3 regions of the Streptomyces sp. NPDC049887 genome follow, and region 3 is predicted to be linked to each of the others. Evidence: riboswitches for the same ligand, from Rfam matches in the RefSeq annotation. Region 3 holds a riboswitch; each other region holds the start of a gene.
What was found. Region 3 has a riboswitch for cobalamin ahead of AB0J10_RS08140 ((2Fe-2S) ferredoxin domain-containing protein). Riboswitches for the same ligand answer to the same signal wherever they lie in the genome.

Region 1 (4,685 bases), on a different contig from region 3:
GGCCGTCCGCGACGGTTCTGCGCGCCGTGGCCACGAGGTCCGACCAGGCCCGGGATATCGCCTCCCGCTCCTGGCCCTCCGGCTGTTCGTCCGGCTGTTCGTCGGGTTGCCCCTGTTCCGTCATGCGGCCGATCGTGTCAGTCCGGACCGGTGGCGGCGACGGCGGGCCGGCTCCGGGCCGCCGTCGCCGCACCCCGATGGCCGGGGCGTGGCGACGGAAAGTCCGGAGTGACCGGAATCTCTTTCGGCGTTCATCCAGGCGAAGGATTTTGATCACTTAGCGGCCACTTCGCGACCACCCTGGAGAGCTACAGGCCAGGAATTTGGCCGATTCCGATCGGTACGCCCCGGCCGCGAGCGCTCCCGGGACACCGCCGCAAGCGTCTCCGCAGGCATGAACGGAAGAGCCTCACTCCGCTTGAAGACACTCCAAAGCCCGCCCCAGTTCACCTTCCGTTCACTCAGCAACCCTACGTTCACCCGAGCCACTGACATCTGAACGATTGCCTGGGTACCCGGTAAATGGAGCACATCACCCTGCTGCTCGCGATTGTCGTCGTGACAGCACTCGTGTTCGATTTCACGAACGGCTTCCACGACACCGCCAACGCCATGGCGACGACCATCTCGACGGGTGCGATGAGACCGAAGGCAGCAGTGGCGATGTCCGCCGTGCTGAACCTGGTCGGCGCGTTCCTGTCCGTCGAGGTCGCCAAGACGATCTCGGGCGGCATCATCAACGAAGAGGGCATCCGCCCAGAAGTGATCTTCGCCGCGCTCGTCGGCGCGATCCTCTGGAACCTGCTGACCTGGCTGCTGGGCCTCCCGTCCAGCTCCTCCCACGCCCTCTTCGGCGGCCTCATCGGCGCCGCCGTGATGTCGGCCGGCTTCTCCGCCGTCAACGGGGGCACGATCGTCACCAAGGTCCTGATCCCCGCCGTCGCGGCTCCGCTCGTCGCCGGCCTCGCGGCCGTGGTCGCCACCAGGCTGACGTACCGGATCGGTGGCACGAACGAGAACAAGGCCACCTCCAAGGGCTACCGCGCCGGGCAGATCGCCTCCGCCGGCCTGGTGTCCCTCGCCCACGGCACCAACGACGCGCAGAAGACCATGGGCGTCATCACCCTGGCCCTGGTCACCGGCGGCGTCCTCGCGCCCGGCTCGAACCCCCCGATGTGGGTCATCGTCTCCGCCGGTGTCGCGATCGCGCTCGGTACCTACCTCGGCGGCTGGCGCATCATCCGCACCATGGGCAAGGGGCTGACCGACCTCCAGCCGCAGCAGGGCTTCGCCGCCCAGACCAGCGCCGCGACGGTCATCCTGGCCTCCTCGAACCTCGGCTTCTCGCTCTCCACCACCCAGTCCTGCTCGGGTGCCGTGATGGGCGCCGGTCTCGGCCGCAGGGGCGGTGTGGTCCGCTGGTCCACCGCGACCCGGATGTTCGTCGCCTGGGGCCTGACCCTGCCCGCCGCCGCCCTGGTCGCCGCGGCCGCGGAGTTCCTGACCAAGCAGGGCACCTGGGGCATCGCCGCCGTGGCCGTGCTGCTCGTCGCCGGCTCCGGGGCCATCTGGGTGATCTCGCGCCGCAAGCCGGTCGACCACACCAACGTCACGGACGACGAGGTCGAGCCCGCGGGCGTCGTCACCGCCGCCATCGCGGCCGTCACCCCGCCCCCGGCCGGTGCCGCCACGACCCCGGTCACCGAGCCCGAGGCGCTGAAGGCCACCGTCCCGGCCCAGGCATCCGAGTCCACTGCGGCGCCCGCCGCCACGGTGTAAGGAAAGAACAGCATGAAGATCGACTGGGCAGCTCTGGGCTCCGTCTTCGGCGTGAGCCTCGTCGTGACCGTCGCCCTGGTGGGCCTGTTCACCCTGGGCATCGCGGGTCTCTCCAAGCAGGAGGCCGCGGCCGCGCAGGGAGGCTCCGCCGGCCTCGCCCGCACGGGTGCGTACGCCTGCTTCGCGCTCTGCGCGGCGGCGGTGGCCTTCGGGATCTATCTGATCGTGGTCTGACCGCCGTACGGCACCTCCTCGCACAGGGGCCGGGCCCACCTCCGGGTGGTCCGGCCCCTGTCGTGTGCGCGCCCGCACCCGCCCGGTGTGGGCCTCGGCACACTGTCCCGTCGCAGGTCAAGGGCGAGTTGACGGGCGTTCGGGGACCGTGGTGGACTTCCGGAGCCATTTACGGCGGCAGAAGAGGAAGCCGGTGCGAATCCGGCGCGGTCCCGCCACTGTCACGGGTGCGCTCCCTCACGGAGCACCCCGGAGCCAGGAACTCTCTCCCGCCGGTCACGTCGAGCCAGGGCGCGGACCCTGAGTGAGGACGAACATGCCTGCCGAACCGGGGAGGCCGGGCGTGCCGCGCCCGGACATCACGTTCGCGTACGGCGCCGCGGCCGGACTGGCCGGCGACCTGCTCCTCGGCGATCCACGCCGCGGGCACCCGGTCGCCGCCTTCGGCCGGGCCGCCGCCGCGGTCGAACGGAGACTCTGGCGCGACCACCGTGGCTGGGGCGCCCTGCACACCGCGGTGTGCGCCGGCGGCGCGATCGCCGCGGGCGCGCTGGCCGCCGCCTTCGCACGCCGATCGCGCGGCGCCGCCGTCGCCCTGACCGCGACCGCCACCTGGGCCGTCGTCGGCGGCACCTCGCTGGGCCGGGAGGCCCGGTCGATCGGCGGGGCGCTGGCGGCCGGGGACATCGAGGTCGCCAGGGAACGGCTGCCGCATCTGTGCGGGCGCGACCCGCAGGCACTGGACGGCCCCGGGATCGCCCGCGCCGTCGTCGAGTCCGTCGCCGAGAACACCTCGGACGCCGTCGTGGGCGCGCTGTTCTGGGGCGCGGTCGGCGGCGTGCCCGGACTCGTCGGGTTCCGCGCCGTCAACACCCTGGACGCGATGGTGGGTCACAGGTCCCCCCGCCACCGGCGGTACGGCTGGGCCTCGGCCCGCCTCGACGATCTCGCGGGCTGGCCCGGGGCCCGGCTCACCGCGGCCCTGGCGACCGCCGCGGGCGGCGACCCGCGCGGCGCGGCACGCGCCTGGCGCCGCGACGCCGCGAAGCATCCGAGCCCCAACGCCGGTCCCGTGGAGGCCGCGTTCGCCGGGGCCCTCGGCGTACGGCTCGGCGGGACGCTCTCGTACGGCGGCCGGGTCGAGCACCGGCCCGTGCTCAACGGCGCCGGCGGCAGGGCCGTCGAGGTCGCGGACATCGAGCGGGCGGTACGGCTCTCGCGGCGCGTGGGGGTGCTGGCACTCGCGGTGTGCGCGGGCGGGCGCCTCGCGGCCGGGGCCCTGGGGCGGAGGCGCACATGAGCGGGGGCGGGTTGCTGGTCGCGGGCACCACCTCGGACGCCGGGAAGAGCGTCGTCACGGCGGGGATCTGCCGCTGGCTGGTGCGCCGGGGCGTGAAGGTCGCGCCCTTCAAGGGGCAGAACATGTCCCTCAACTCCTTCGTCACCCGCGAGGGCGCCGAGATCGGCCGGGCTCAGGCCATGCAGGCGCAGGCCGCACGGGTGGAACCCACGGCCCTGATGAACCCGGTGCTGCTGAAACCCGGCGGCGACCGGTCCAGCCAGGTCGTGCTGATGGGCAGGCCCGTGGGCGAGCTGAGCGCGCGCGGCTACCACGGAGGGCGCCAGAAGGCGCTGTTCGAACCGGTGATGGACTGCCTGGACGAGTTGCGGAACACATACGACGCGGTGATCTGTGAGGGCGCGGGCAGCCCCGCGGAGATCAATCTTCGGCGCACGGACATCGTCAACATGGGCATCGCCCGCGCGGCGCGCCTCCCCGTGCTCGTCGTGGGCGACATCGACCGGGGCGGGGTCTTCGCCCAGTTCTTCGGCACGACCGCGCTGCTGGCCCCGGAGGACCAGGAACTCATCGCGGGATACCTCGTCAACAAGTTCCGCGGCGACGTCACGCTGCTGGAGCCGGGGCTGGAGATGCTCCACGCACTCACCGGGCGGCGGACGTTCGGGGTGCTGCCGTACGCGCACGGGCTCGGCATCGACGAGGAGGACGGGCTGCGGGTGTCGCTGCGCGGCACCGTGCGCGAGTCGGTGGTGGCACCGCCGGTCGGTGAGGACGTGCTGCGCGTGGCCGTGTGCGCCGTGCCGCTGATGTCCAACTTCACCGACGTGGACGCGCTCGCCGCCGAGCCGGGCGTGATCGTGCGCTTCGTCGACCGCCCGGAGGAACTGGCCGACGCCGACCTGGTGGTGGTGCCCGGTACGCGCGGCACCGTGCGCGCCCTGGAGTGGCTGCGCGAGCGCGGTCTCGCCGGCGCGCTCGCCCGGCGCGCGGCGGAGGGCCGGCCCGTGCTCGGCATCTGCGGCGGATTCCAGGTGCTCGGCGAGCACATCGACGACGAGGTCGAGTCCCGGGCCGGAGCCGTGCCGGGGCTCGGACTGCTCCCCGTCCGGGTGCGGTTCGCCGCGGAGAAGACGCTCGCCCGCCCGTCCGGTGAAGCGCTGCGGCAGCCGGTCGAGGGCTACGAGATCCACCACGGCGTCGCCGAGGTGCTCGGCGGCGAACCCTTCCTCGACGGCTGCCGGGTCGGTGAGGTGTGGGGCACCCACTGGCACGGATCGCTGGAGAGCGACGGATTCCGCCGGGCGTTCCTGCGGGCCGTCGCCGCGGCGGCGGGCCGGCGCTTCGTCCCCGCCCCGGACACCTCCTTCGC
Region 2 (4,685 bases), on a different contig from region 3:
CCTCCGGGGTCCGGGGGCCCGGGCTGCCCGCTTCCAGCAGCCCGTGGGCGCGCAGCACCTCCTCCGCGGCCATCGCCCACGGCAGGCGCAGCCGGGCCGAGTCCAGCAGTTCCCGGTCCGCCAGCAGCTCCGTGACCGGCCCCGTCCGCAGCCCCGCCGGCGACAGCACGGCGGCGTCGTCCGCCCAGCGCAGCGCCAGGTCCACGTCGTGCGTGGCCATCACCACGGTCGTGCCGCCCTCCCGCAGCCGCTCCAGCACCGCCAGCAGCCGCTCCTGCCCGTGCGGGTCGAGTCCCGCCGTCGGCTCGTCCAGGACCAGCACCCGCGGCCGCATCGCCACCGCGCCCGCGATCGCGGCCCGTTTTCGCTGCCCGTACGACAGCAGATGCGTCGGGCGGTCCTCCAGCGCCGTGATGTCCAGGGCGTCGAGTGCCTCGGCGACCCGGGCCCGTACCTCCGGCTCCGGCAGCCCCAGGTTCATCGGCCCGAACGACACGTCCTGGCCCACCGAAGCGGCGAACAGCTGGTCGTCCGGATCCTGCACGACCAGCTGCACCGTCGTCCGCAGCCGGGTCAGCCCGCCGCGGTCGTACGCCACCGGCTCGCCGTCCAGCAGCAACCGGCCCTCCTCGCAGCGAAGCCCGCCGCTGAGGAGCCGCATCAGGGTCGTCTTGCCGCTGCCGTTGCGGCCCAGCAGCGCCAGGGAACGTCCGCCCGGCACGGCGAAGTCGACACCGCGCAGCACCGGCGGGCCGTCCGGGTAGGAGAATCCAGCGCCGGCCAGTTCCACCACGGGCGCCCCGGCCCCGGGTACGCTCGCGTCCACGGACGTTCTCACAGTACGGACCTTTCCAGTACGAGGGTGAGGGCGACGATCCCCGCCAGCAGCCCGGCGGTCGCCGCCAGGAAGCGGGCCGACACCGTCGCGGGCGGCACCAGGACCCGCAGCGTTCCGTCGTAGCCGCGCCCGGCGAGTCCGGTCTGCAGCCGCTGGGCCCGGTCGAAGGCCCGCACGAAGGCGGTCGCGGCGAGCCCGGCGAGGGACCGCCAGGCCGCCGCCCGGGTCGTGTGCCCGAGCCGGGCCGCCTGCGCCTGACGGATCCGGTGCACCGCGTCGAGCAGCAGAAAGCCGATCCGGTACATCACCAGGGCCACGTCCACGACGGGCCCGGGCACCCCGGCCCGGACCAGCCGGGGCAGCACGTCCGACACCGGCGTGGTGAACGCGAACAGCAGCACCCCGAGCGAGGCGGCGGACGTCCGCAGCAGGATCCGCACGGCGTCCGCGGGGCCGTCGGGCGCGAGCGCCAGGAAGCCGTCGGGGCCGCCCACCGAGAACAGCAGGGGCACCGCGCCCGTGACACAGAACCCAAGCGGCACGCGCCACGCCCGCCACAGCTGCCGCGGAGCCACCCCGGCGGGCCCGAGCAGTACGGACACGGCCGCCGCGGCGACCAGGACGGCGCCCGGCCACGGCGGCAGCGCGACGGCGCAGACCGTCAGTCCGAGCCCGAGTGCCGCCTTCTCGCACGGATGACGGCGGCGCCAGCGACTGCCGTGCGCCGCCGCGTCGATCGGCAGCATCGGCGGCTACGCGCCCGGGCCCGCGGTATCGGAAAGCCCCGCGGAACCGGCGGCCGGCGCCTCCCCGGCCACCGCCCGCGCCTCACCCTGCCGCCGCCCCTTGCGCAGCCCGAAGTAGTACGCCAGGACACCGGCACCCAGGGCCGCCTGGAGGGCGAACAGCGCCGACTCGACCTCCCCGGACGGAGGTTCGTAGAGCGGCGCGAACCACGGCTCGTAGTCCGGTGCGATCTCCGTGATCGCGGTCTCCGCCTCCCCGTCGGCGCCCGTGAAGGGCTCCTCCTTGTGGTCGCCCAGACCGAGGGCGAGCGGCAGCACCGCCAGCGCCGCCACGATCGCCACCAGCAGTGTGTTGATCTTCGCGTTACGGCTCATCGGACCGCGGCCTCCTTCTTGGCCCCGCCCTGGAGGAGCACTCCGAGGCGGGTCAGCTCACCCTTGCTGGACTGCACGAGCAGCCGCATCACCAGCACGGTGAGCAGGCCCTCGCTGACGGCCAGCGGGATCTGGGTGAGCGCGAAGATGCCGCCGAACTTGGCCAGGGCTCCGGCCACGCCGCTGCCCGGGTCGGGGAACGCCAGCGCCAGCTGCACGCTGGTGACGCAGTACGTGGACAGGTCCGCGACGAACGCGCCGAAGAAAACGCCCACCATCAGCGACACCCCGGACCGCCGCAGCAGCGCGTACACCCCGAAGCCGGCCCACGGCCCGACGATCGCCATCGAGAACACGTTCGCGCCGAGCGTGGTCAGTCCGCCGTGGGCCAGCAGCAGGGCCTGGAAGAGCAGGGTGATCGTGCCGAGCACGGCCATGATCGGTGGCCGGAACAGGATCGCGCCCAGCCCCGTGCCGGTCGGATGCGAGCAACTGCCGGTCACGGAAGGGATCTTGAGTGCCGACAGGACGAAGGTGAAGGCCCCCGACGCGCCGAGCAGCAGGGTGGACTCGGGATTCGCCCTGACCTCACGGGTGAGCGCCCGTACGCCGTGGATCACGAAGGGGGCGGACGCGACGCCCCAGGCGGCGGCGTGCACAGGGGGCAGATACCCCTCGGCTATATGCATGGTTGGGAGACCCTCTCCAGCACCTCGTGGATGGACAACGCGCCCTGGCCGGTCTCCTGGCTGACGGGTCCTGCCGCCCGGGCTCCGCCTTCCCGGACACCACGGTCTCCCGTGGCGGTCCAGTGGCTTCCTTGCGGAGAGAGCCGGACTTCCCGATCACAGTGGCGAGGGCCGCACCGGTACTCCACCGGTTTCCCGTTCACCAAGGCCCTGCGACATTAGTGCGTTGACCAGGTGCATCACAAGCCGCGCACGGATGCGCACGGTCACACCTTGCGATAGTCGTACGCCTCGGCGGCCGCCGCCTCCACCGCGTCCAGATCCGCGCCGGCGGACGCGGTGACCACCGCGGCGACGGCGCCCTCCACGAACGGCGCGTCCACCAGCCTGGTCCCCTCCGGGAGTTCGTCGCCCTCGGCCAGCAGCGCCTTGACCGTCAGCACGGCGCTGCCGATGTCGACCAGCACGGCCACCCCGGCGCCCCGGTCCACCTCGTGCGCGGCACGCGCCGTCAGCTCCGAACTGGTGCCGAGGCCGCCGTCCGCGGTCCCGCCCGCCGCGGCGACCGGTACGGCGTCGCCGGCGCCGGCCAGCCTGCGGGCGAGGTCGGCCACCGACTCCGCGACCTGCGCGCTGTGGGAGACGAGGACGATCCCGACCGGGCCGGTCATCGTGCCGCCTCCTCGAGGGCCCCGACCAGCAGGGCGGAGGACGTCGCCCCCGGATCCTGATGCCCGATGCTGCGCTCGCCCAGATAGCTCGCCCGCCCCTTGCGGGCCAGCATCGGCACGGTCGCCGCCGCGCCCTCGTCGGCGGCCTCCCGAGCGGCCGCGAAGGACTCGTCCAGCGCCGCGGCCGCGGGCTCCAGCGCGTCCAGCATCGTCTTGTCCCCGGCCTTCGCGCCGCCGAGCTGCGCCACCGCCGCGATCCCCGCGCGCAGCGCCTCGGCGAGCTGTGCCCGCGTCACCTCGGCCTCGTCGCCGAGCGCCTTGCCGGCCCGCCGCAACAGCGTCCCGTACAGCGGTCCCGACGCCCCGCCGACCGTCGAGATCAACTGCCGCCCGGTCAGCATCAGTACCGCACCGGGGGTGTCCGGCACGTCCTTCTCCAGCGCCGCCCGCACCGCCGTGAAACCCCGCTGCAGATTCGTACCGTGGTCGGCGTCCCCGATCGCGGCGTCGAGTTCGGTCAGCCGGGCCGCCTCGCGGTCCACCGCCTCGGCCAGGGCGTTCATCCAGCGGAGGAAGAAATCCGCGTCGAGCACAGCGCCGCCTCCTTCTCGTGACGCACCGGCTCCCCCGCGCGCGTCGTCGCGGCCCGCGGACGCGGAGCCGCCGTCGGCCGGGCCGGGCATGGCTCAGCGGCCCCAGCGCAGCGCGGGCGTCTCCACGGGGGCGTCCCACAGCCGCAGGATCTCCTCGTCCGCCTCGCACAGCGTCACCGAGCAGCCCGCCATGTCGAGCGAGGTGACGTAGTTGCCGACCAGGGTCCGGGCCACCGGAACGGCCCGCTCGGCGAGCACCCGGTGGACCTCCGCGTTGAAGCCGTACAGCTCCAGCAGCGGTGTCGCGCCCATGCCGTTGACCAGCGCCAGCACCGGACTCGACGGCTGCAGATCCTCCAGGACCGCGTTCACCGCGAAGTCCGCGATCTCCCGCGACGTCATCATCGGCCGCCTCTCCCGGCCGGGCTCGCCGTGGATGCCGATCCCCAACTCCAGCTCACCGGAGGGCAGATCGAAGGTCGGACTGCCCTTGGCCGGGGTCGTCACCGCGCTGAGCGCGACGCCGAAGCTGCGCGACCGCTCGTTGACCCGGCGGGCGACGGCCTCGACCCGCTCCAGCGGCGCCCCCTCCTCCGCCGCGGCACCCGCGATCTTCTCCACGAAGAGCGTCGCGCCCGTACCGCGCCTGCCCGCCGTGTAGAGGCTGTCCTGCACGGCCACGTCGTCGTTGACGAGCACCTTGGCCACCTGGACGCCCTCGTCCTCGGCGAGTTCCTGGGCCATGTCGAAGTTCAGCACGTCGCCGGTGTAGT
Region 3 (4,685 bases):
CGGTCAGTGCGGACGAGCAGGCGGTGTCCACGGTGACACTCTGTCCGTGCCAGTCGAAGTAGTGCGACAGGCGGTTGGCGACGACCGCGCCCGCCATCCCCGACATCGTGTACGCGTTGACCGACTCCGGTGACATCGACTGCAACTCACCGTAGTCCCGGCTCGAGCAGCCGACGAACACCGCTGTGTCCGACCCCTCCAGCCGGGCGGCATCGGTGCCCGCGTCGTCCAGCACCTCCACCGCCATCTCCAGCAGCAGCCGCTGCTGGGGGTCCATCTGGGCTGCCTCCCTGGGGGAGATCCCGGTGAAGTAGGTGGTGTCGAAGCCGGAGACGTCCTTCAGGAAGCCGCCCGCCGCGGTGTACGACTGCCCGGGACGCCAGTTGGTGTCCACGAAGTCCGCGGTCGAGAAGCGGTCCGGCGGCACCTCTCCGACCAGGTCGGCACCGGCCGCCAGCACGGCCCACAGGTCGTCCAGGTGGTGGATCCCGCCCGGCAGACGACAGGCCGTGCCCACCACGGCAATGGCGTCATCGGACAGCGAGGGCATATGCGAGGGCAACTGTGCTCCCAACAGACTGGTTTGGATGTTCAGGCAAGCACGGCGGAACGCTCGCGCTGCCGTGGCGATGAGGGGGGCAGCCGCCGGGGACCGCTACCCCGGAGAAGAGGCCGGCAGGGCGTCGAATCCGAGTGCCCGCTGAAGGAACCGTGCATCGACCGCCGCGGGCTCCGGCAGCCCGGGGGTGTCCGCCAGTGCGTGGGTGCGGTCGAATCGGTGTCGAAGCCGGCAGTAACTGAGAAAGCCCGTCAAGTGCCTGGCGACGAAGAGTTCAGCCACGCTCGCCCGGTCGAGTTCCTCCACGCACTCCAGTCGCAGACCGGCGTGATGCCCCTCGAAGGCACGGAGCACGTCTGCCAGTCGGGTGGGCGTGGGGTGGACGATGTGGTACGTGCGCACCCCGGTGTCCCCGCCGGGCGTGTCGTACCCGATGCGGACCATCGCCTCGGTCGCGTAGTCGCTCGGCACGATGTTGAAGGTGGCGGAGGCTGACGCCTTGATCCGCAAGCGCACCTCGCTCCCCGGCGGGCGTTCGGCCACCGGAGGGATACCGGGCGCGCCACCCTCGGCGAGGACCTCGACCATCTTCCCCAGCTGAGCCAGGGGGTGTTCGGCCGCACTGGCCGGCAGGGGCCGGTCACTGGCCACCACGCCGGGTCGCAGCACCACCGCCGGACGCGCACGTCGGGCCGCCCACTGGCGGACCAGTTGCTCCGCCGCGTACTTCGACGCGTCGTAGTGCGTCACGAAGCCGTGGACGTCGGTCAGATCGTCTTCGAGCACCAGTCCTGCGGGCCGGCTGCCTGCGACCGCCATGGTGCTCACATGCACCAGTCGGCATGCGGGCCCCGTCTGGTCCATGAAGGCGAGCACGTGGGCGGTACCCTGCGTGTTCACCCGGAAGAGACGCTCCCGCTCCCCGGCCAGAGCGATGTCTCCCGCACAGTGCCAGACGGCATCGGCCTGCCCCGCCAACCGGGCGTGCAGTGCGGGCGGCAGGCCCAGTCGCGGCAGTGTCACATCGCCCGTGACGCAACGCAGCCGCAGGAGAGCGTCACTGGGCACGGCACCGTGCAGGCCGATCGCGGCGACGACGCGATCGCGCAGCTCCGAAAGCTCACCGCGTCCCAGTGCGACGAGTCGCTGATCGCGCGTCGTCAGCAACGCGTGCGCGATGCGTGAACCCACGAAGCCGGTAGCACCGGTAATCAGAACGGTCACCGCTCCACAATGGGTTATGTAGATCAAAAGAGCAAAATCGCATTAAATCGTATTGAAGGACCATCAGGCCGGGCGTCCCGCGAGGACGTGATTCGCGGGAGCTCTTCGGCCGCCCCGGTTCGTGGTCGAGCGCGGCGGCGCACAACGCTCTCGTGCGCGGGGTGTGTGCTGCGGTTCACCACGGCTCATTGCTTCGCGGGCGTACGGGATGACGTTTCCTTCTGCCATGATGGCCCGCGACAAAGGCGACGGCGGAACGAGGAAGCCGGTGTGAATCCGGCGCGGTCCCGCCACTGTGATCGGCGAGCGAATCCCGAACAGACCACTGCCCGGAAGCGGGTGGGAAGGTCGGGACGAGCACTGACCCGAGAGCCAGGAGACTCACGCGGTCGCCTCCTCGATGTGACTGGGGCGGATTTCCCCGGGGAGGAGAGCTTGTCGTGATGCCCATGAAGGTGTCGCGGGGCGGATCGGTGCCGTGCCGGGTCGTGGTGTGCCGGGACTGCGGCAGTCCGAAGATGACCGGTGCGGACCACGGTGAGCGGACCGCCCGTCCGGCCGGGGACACCCCGGTCCGGGGCACCGAGTGTCCCGACGTGTGCGAGCAGGCGAACGCGGTCGTCGTGCAGCCCTCGTCGGAGTGGCGCGCCGCCGGCCGCCGGCCGGTCTGGGTCGGCCTCGTCGACAACTCCGCTGCGACCGGGGACATCGCCGCCTGGGTACGGGCGGGCGCACCGGGCCTCGTGGAGCTGCCGGACCTCCTGGACCTCCACCTCCTCACCCCGCCTCGGCACGCCCGGGCCGGGACTCCGCGCCATCGGCCGCCGCGGCGGCTCCACAGCTGACGCGAGGCGACTGACCCGACCCGCCCCGATCGACCCGACCGACAGAACTCAGCCACCGGCCGGCCGGCGTACCCGGCCGTCCTCCGGACCACCATCCGGATCGTTCCGGTTCCACCCAGCGGTGAGAGGACCCACCACATGATGGGCAAGCGCCCGATGTCCCTGCTGTCGACGATGGCCGCCGCGGCCCTGCTGATATCCGGCTGTGGCGGGAGCGCCACCCGGGACGACGCCGCCCGGGCAGCCGGCCCCGCCGTCGACGGCTTCCCCGTCACCATCTCCAACTGCGGTGTGAAGACGACCTATCAGCGTCCTCCGCAGCGCGCGGTGTCGCTGAACCAGCACGCGACCGAGGTCATGCTGGCGCTGGACCTGGAGAAGACGATGGTGGGCACGGCCTACCTCGACGACAGGATCCTCCCCGAGTACCAGGACGCGTATGACGGCATCAAGGTCATCGCGGAGGAGTACCCGTCCTTCGAGACGCTGCTGGCCGCCGAACCCGACTTCGCCTACGGCGGTTTCGCCAGCACCTTCGACGAGAAGGAGGGCCGCGGCCGCGACGCCCTGTCCAAGGCCGGGATCAACTCCTACCTCAACATCGAGGAGTGCCCGACCGGGCCTGTGACGATGGCCACGATGGACCAGGAGATCCGGAATGTGGCCAAGGTCTTCGGTGTGCCGGAACGAGCCGATCAGGAGCTGAAGAAGCTCCACGCCACCCTGGACACGGTCGAGAGCAAGCTCGCCGGAGTCACGCCGGCCAAGCTCTTCGTCTACGACAGCGGCGACAAGACCGCCTTCACCGCGGGTGGGGCGGGCATCGGCAACGAGATGATCAAGCAGGCGGGCGCGGTGAACCTCTTCGCCGACCTGGACAAGGCGTTCGGTGACGTGTCGTTCGAGCAGGTGGCCGAGCGCGCGCCCGAGGTCATCGTCATCTACGACTACGGCGACCAGCCCGTCGAGGACAAGAAGAGGTTCCTGCTGGCGAATCCGGCGCTGAAGGACGTACCCGCCATCAGGAACAAGCGGTTCGCAGTGCTGCCCCTCTCGTCCACGGTGCTGGGTGTCCGGGTGCCGGCAGCAGTGGAGTCCCTGGCCCGCCAGATCCACCCGGATCGCTTCAAGTGAGCGGCACGACCGACGCAGTGGGCGTGACCGAGGAGAAGGACGCGGGCGCCGGATCGGAGGCGAGCCTCCGGAGAGCGGTGGGCGGGGAGGACACGGTCCCGGGCCGCAAGCGGCTTCCCTACCCGCTCGTGCTCCTGCTGCTCGGCGCGCTCGTCGTGGTCACGGTCACGTCCGGGGTCGCGGCCGGATCCATCAGCGTGCCGGCCGACCAGGTCTGGGGCATCCTGCTGCACCGGGTGCATCCGGCACTGGCCGACCCGTCCTGGACACCGGTGCGCGAGACGATCGTCATCGACGTCCGGCTGCCTCGTGTGCTGCTGGCCGGCGTCGTCGGCGCGGGACTCGCCGTGTGCGGGATGGCCCTGCAGGCGCTGGTGCGCAATCCCCTCGCGGACCCGATGCTGCTCGGGGTCTCGTCGGGCGCCTCGGTCGGCGCGGTGCTGGTCGTCGTCTTCAACCTCACCCTGTTCGGGGTGTTCTCACTGCCGGTGGCGGCGTTCCTCGGCGCTCTCGCCGCCCTGGTCGCCGTCTACTTCCTGGCCCGGTCCGGCGGCCGGATGACCACCGTACGGCTGGTGCTGGCGGGCGTGGCGATGGCCGAGGTGCTGTCGGCGCTCGCCGGCTTTCTGATCGTCACCTCCGACGACCCGCACAAGACGCAGTCGGCGCTGCGCTGGATGCTCGGCGGGCTGGGCGGCACCACCTGGACGGTGGTGTGGATCCCTGTCGGTGCCGTCCTGCTCGGCACGGCGGTCCTGCTCGGCGCCTGCCGTCCGCTCAACCTGCTGCTGGCGGGGGAGGAGGCGGCCGTGGCGCTCGGTCTGGACGTGCACCGGTTCCGTGCCGCGATGTTCACGCTGGTCGCCGTCATGATCGGTACCATCGTCGCGGTCAGCGGGCAGATCGGCTTCGTCGGCCTGATC

Region 1: another riboswitch for cobalamin. It lies ahead of AB0J10_RS17295 (cobalamin biosynthesis protein); the one in region 3 lies ahead of AB0J10_RS08140 ((2Fe-2S) ferredoxin domain-containing protein).
Region 2: another riboswitch for cobalamin. It lies ahead of AB0J10_RS20315 (energy-coupling factor ABC transporter permease); the one in region 3 lies ahead of AB0J10_RS08140 ((2Fe-2S) ferredoxin domain-containing protein).

What each region holds. Positions count from the first base shown of each region.
Region 1 covers NZ_JBFAMM010000012.1:149,988-154,672, reverse strand. Annotated here, with positions in the region: gene AB0J10_RS17310 (class II aldolase/adducin family protein) at 1-124, opposite strand, end outside; gene AB0J10_RS17305 (inorganic phosphate transporter) at 523-1,779, shown strand; gene AB0J10_RS17300 (hypothetical protein) at 1,792-2,013, shown strand; cobalamin riboswitch at 2,139-2,299, shown strand; gene AB0J10_RS17295 (cobalamin biosynthesis protein) at 2,330-3,313, shown strand; gene AB0J10_RS17290 (cobyric acid synthase) at 3,310-4,685, shown strand, end outside.
Region 2 covers NZ_JBFAMM010000016.1:28,312-32,996, forward strand. Annotated here, with positions in the region: gene AB0J10_RS20300 (ATP-binding cassette domain-containing protein) at 1-826, opposite strand, end outside; gene cbiQ (cobalt ECF transporter T component CbiQ) at 835-1,584, opposite strand; gene AB0J10_RS20310 (energy-coupling factor ABC transporter substrate-binding protein) at 1,591-1,959, opposite strand; gene AB0J10_RS20315 (energy-coupling factor ABC transporter permease) at 1,956-2,648, opposite strand; cobalamin riboswitch at 2,677-2,898, opposite strand; gene AB0J10_RS20320 (PTS fructose transporter subunit IIA) at 2,915-3,319, opposite strand; gene dhaL (dihydroxyacetone kinase subunit DhaL) at 3,316-3,912, opposite strand; gene dhaK (dihydroxyacetone kinase subunit DhaK) at 4,006-4,685, opposite strand, start outside.
Region 3 covers NZ_JBFAMM010000005.1:89,911-94,595, forward strand. Annotated here, with positions in the region: gene AB0J10_RS08130 (SDR family NAD(P)-dependent oxidoreductase) at 1-562, opposite strand, end outside; gene AB0J10_RS08135 (SDR family oxidoreductase) at 656-1,783, opposite strand; cobalamin riboswitch at 1,993-2,187, shown strand; gene AB0J10_RS08140 ((2Fe-2S) ferredoxin domain-containing protein) at 2,227-2,628, shown strand; gene AB0J10_RS08145 (ABC transporter substrate-binding protein) at 2,767-3,762, shown strand; gene AB0J10_RS08150 (iron ABC transporter permease) at 3,840-4,685, shown strand, end outside.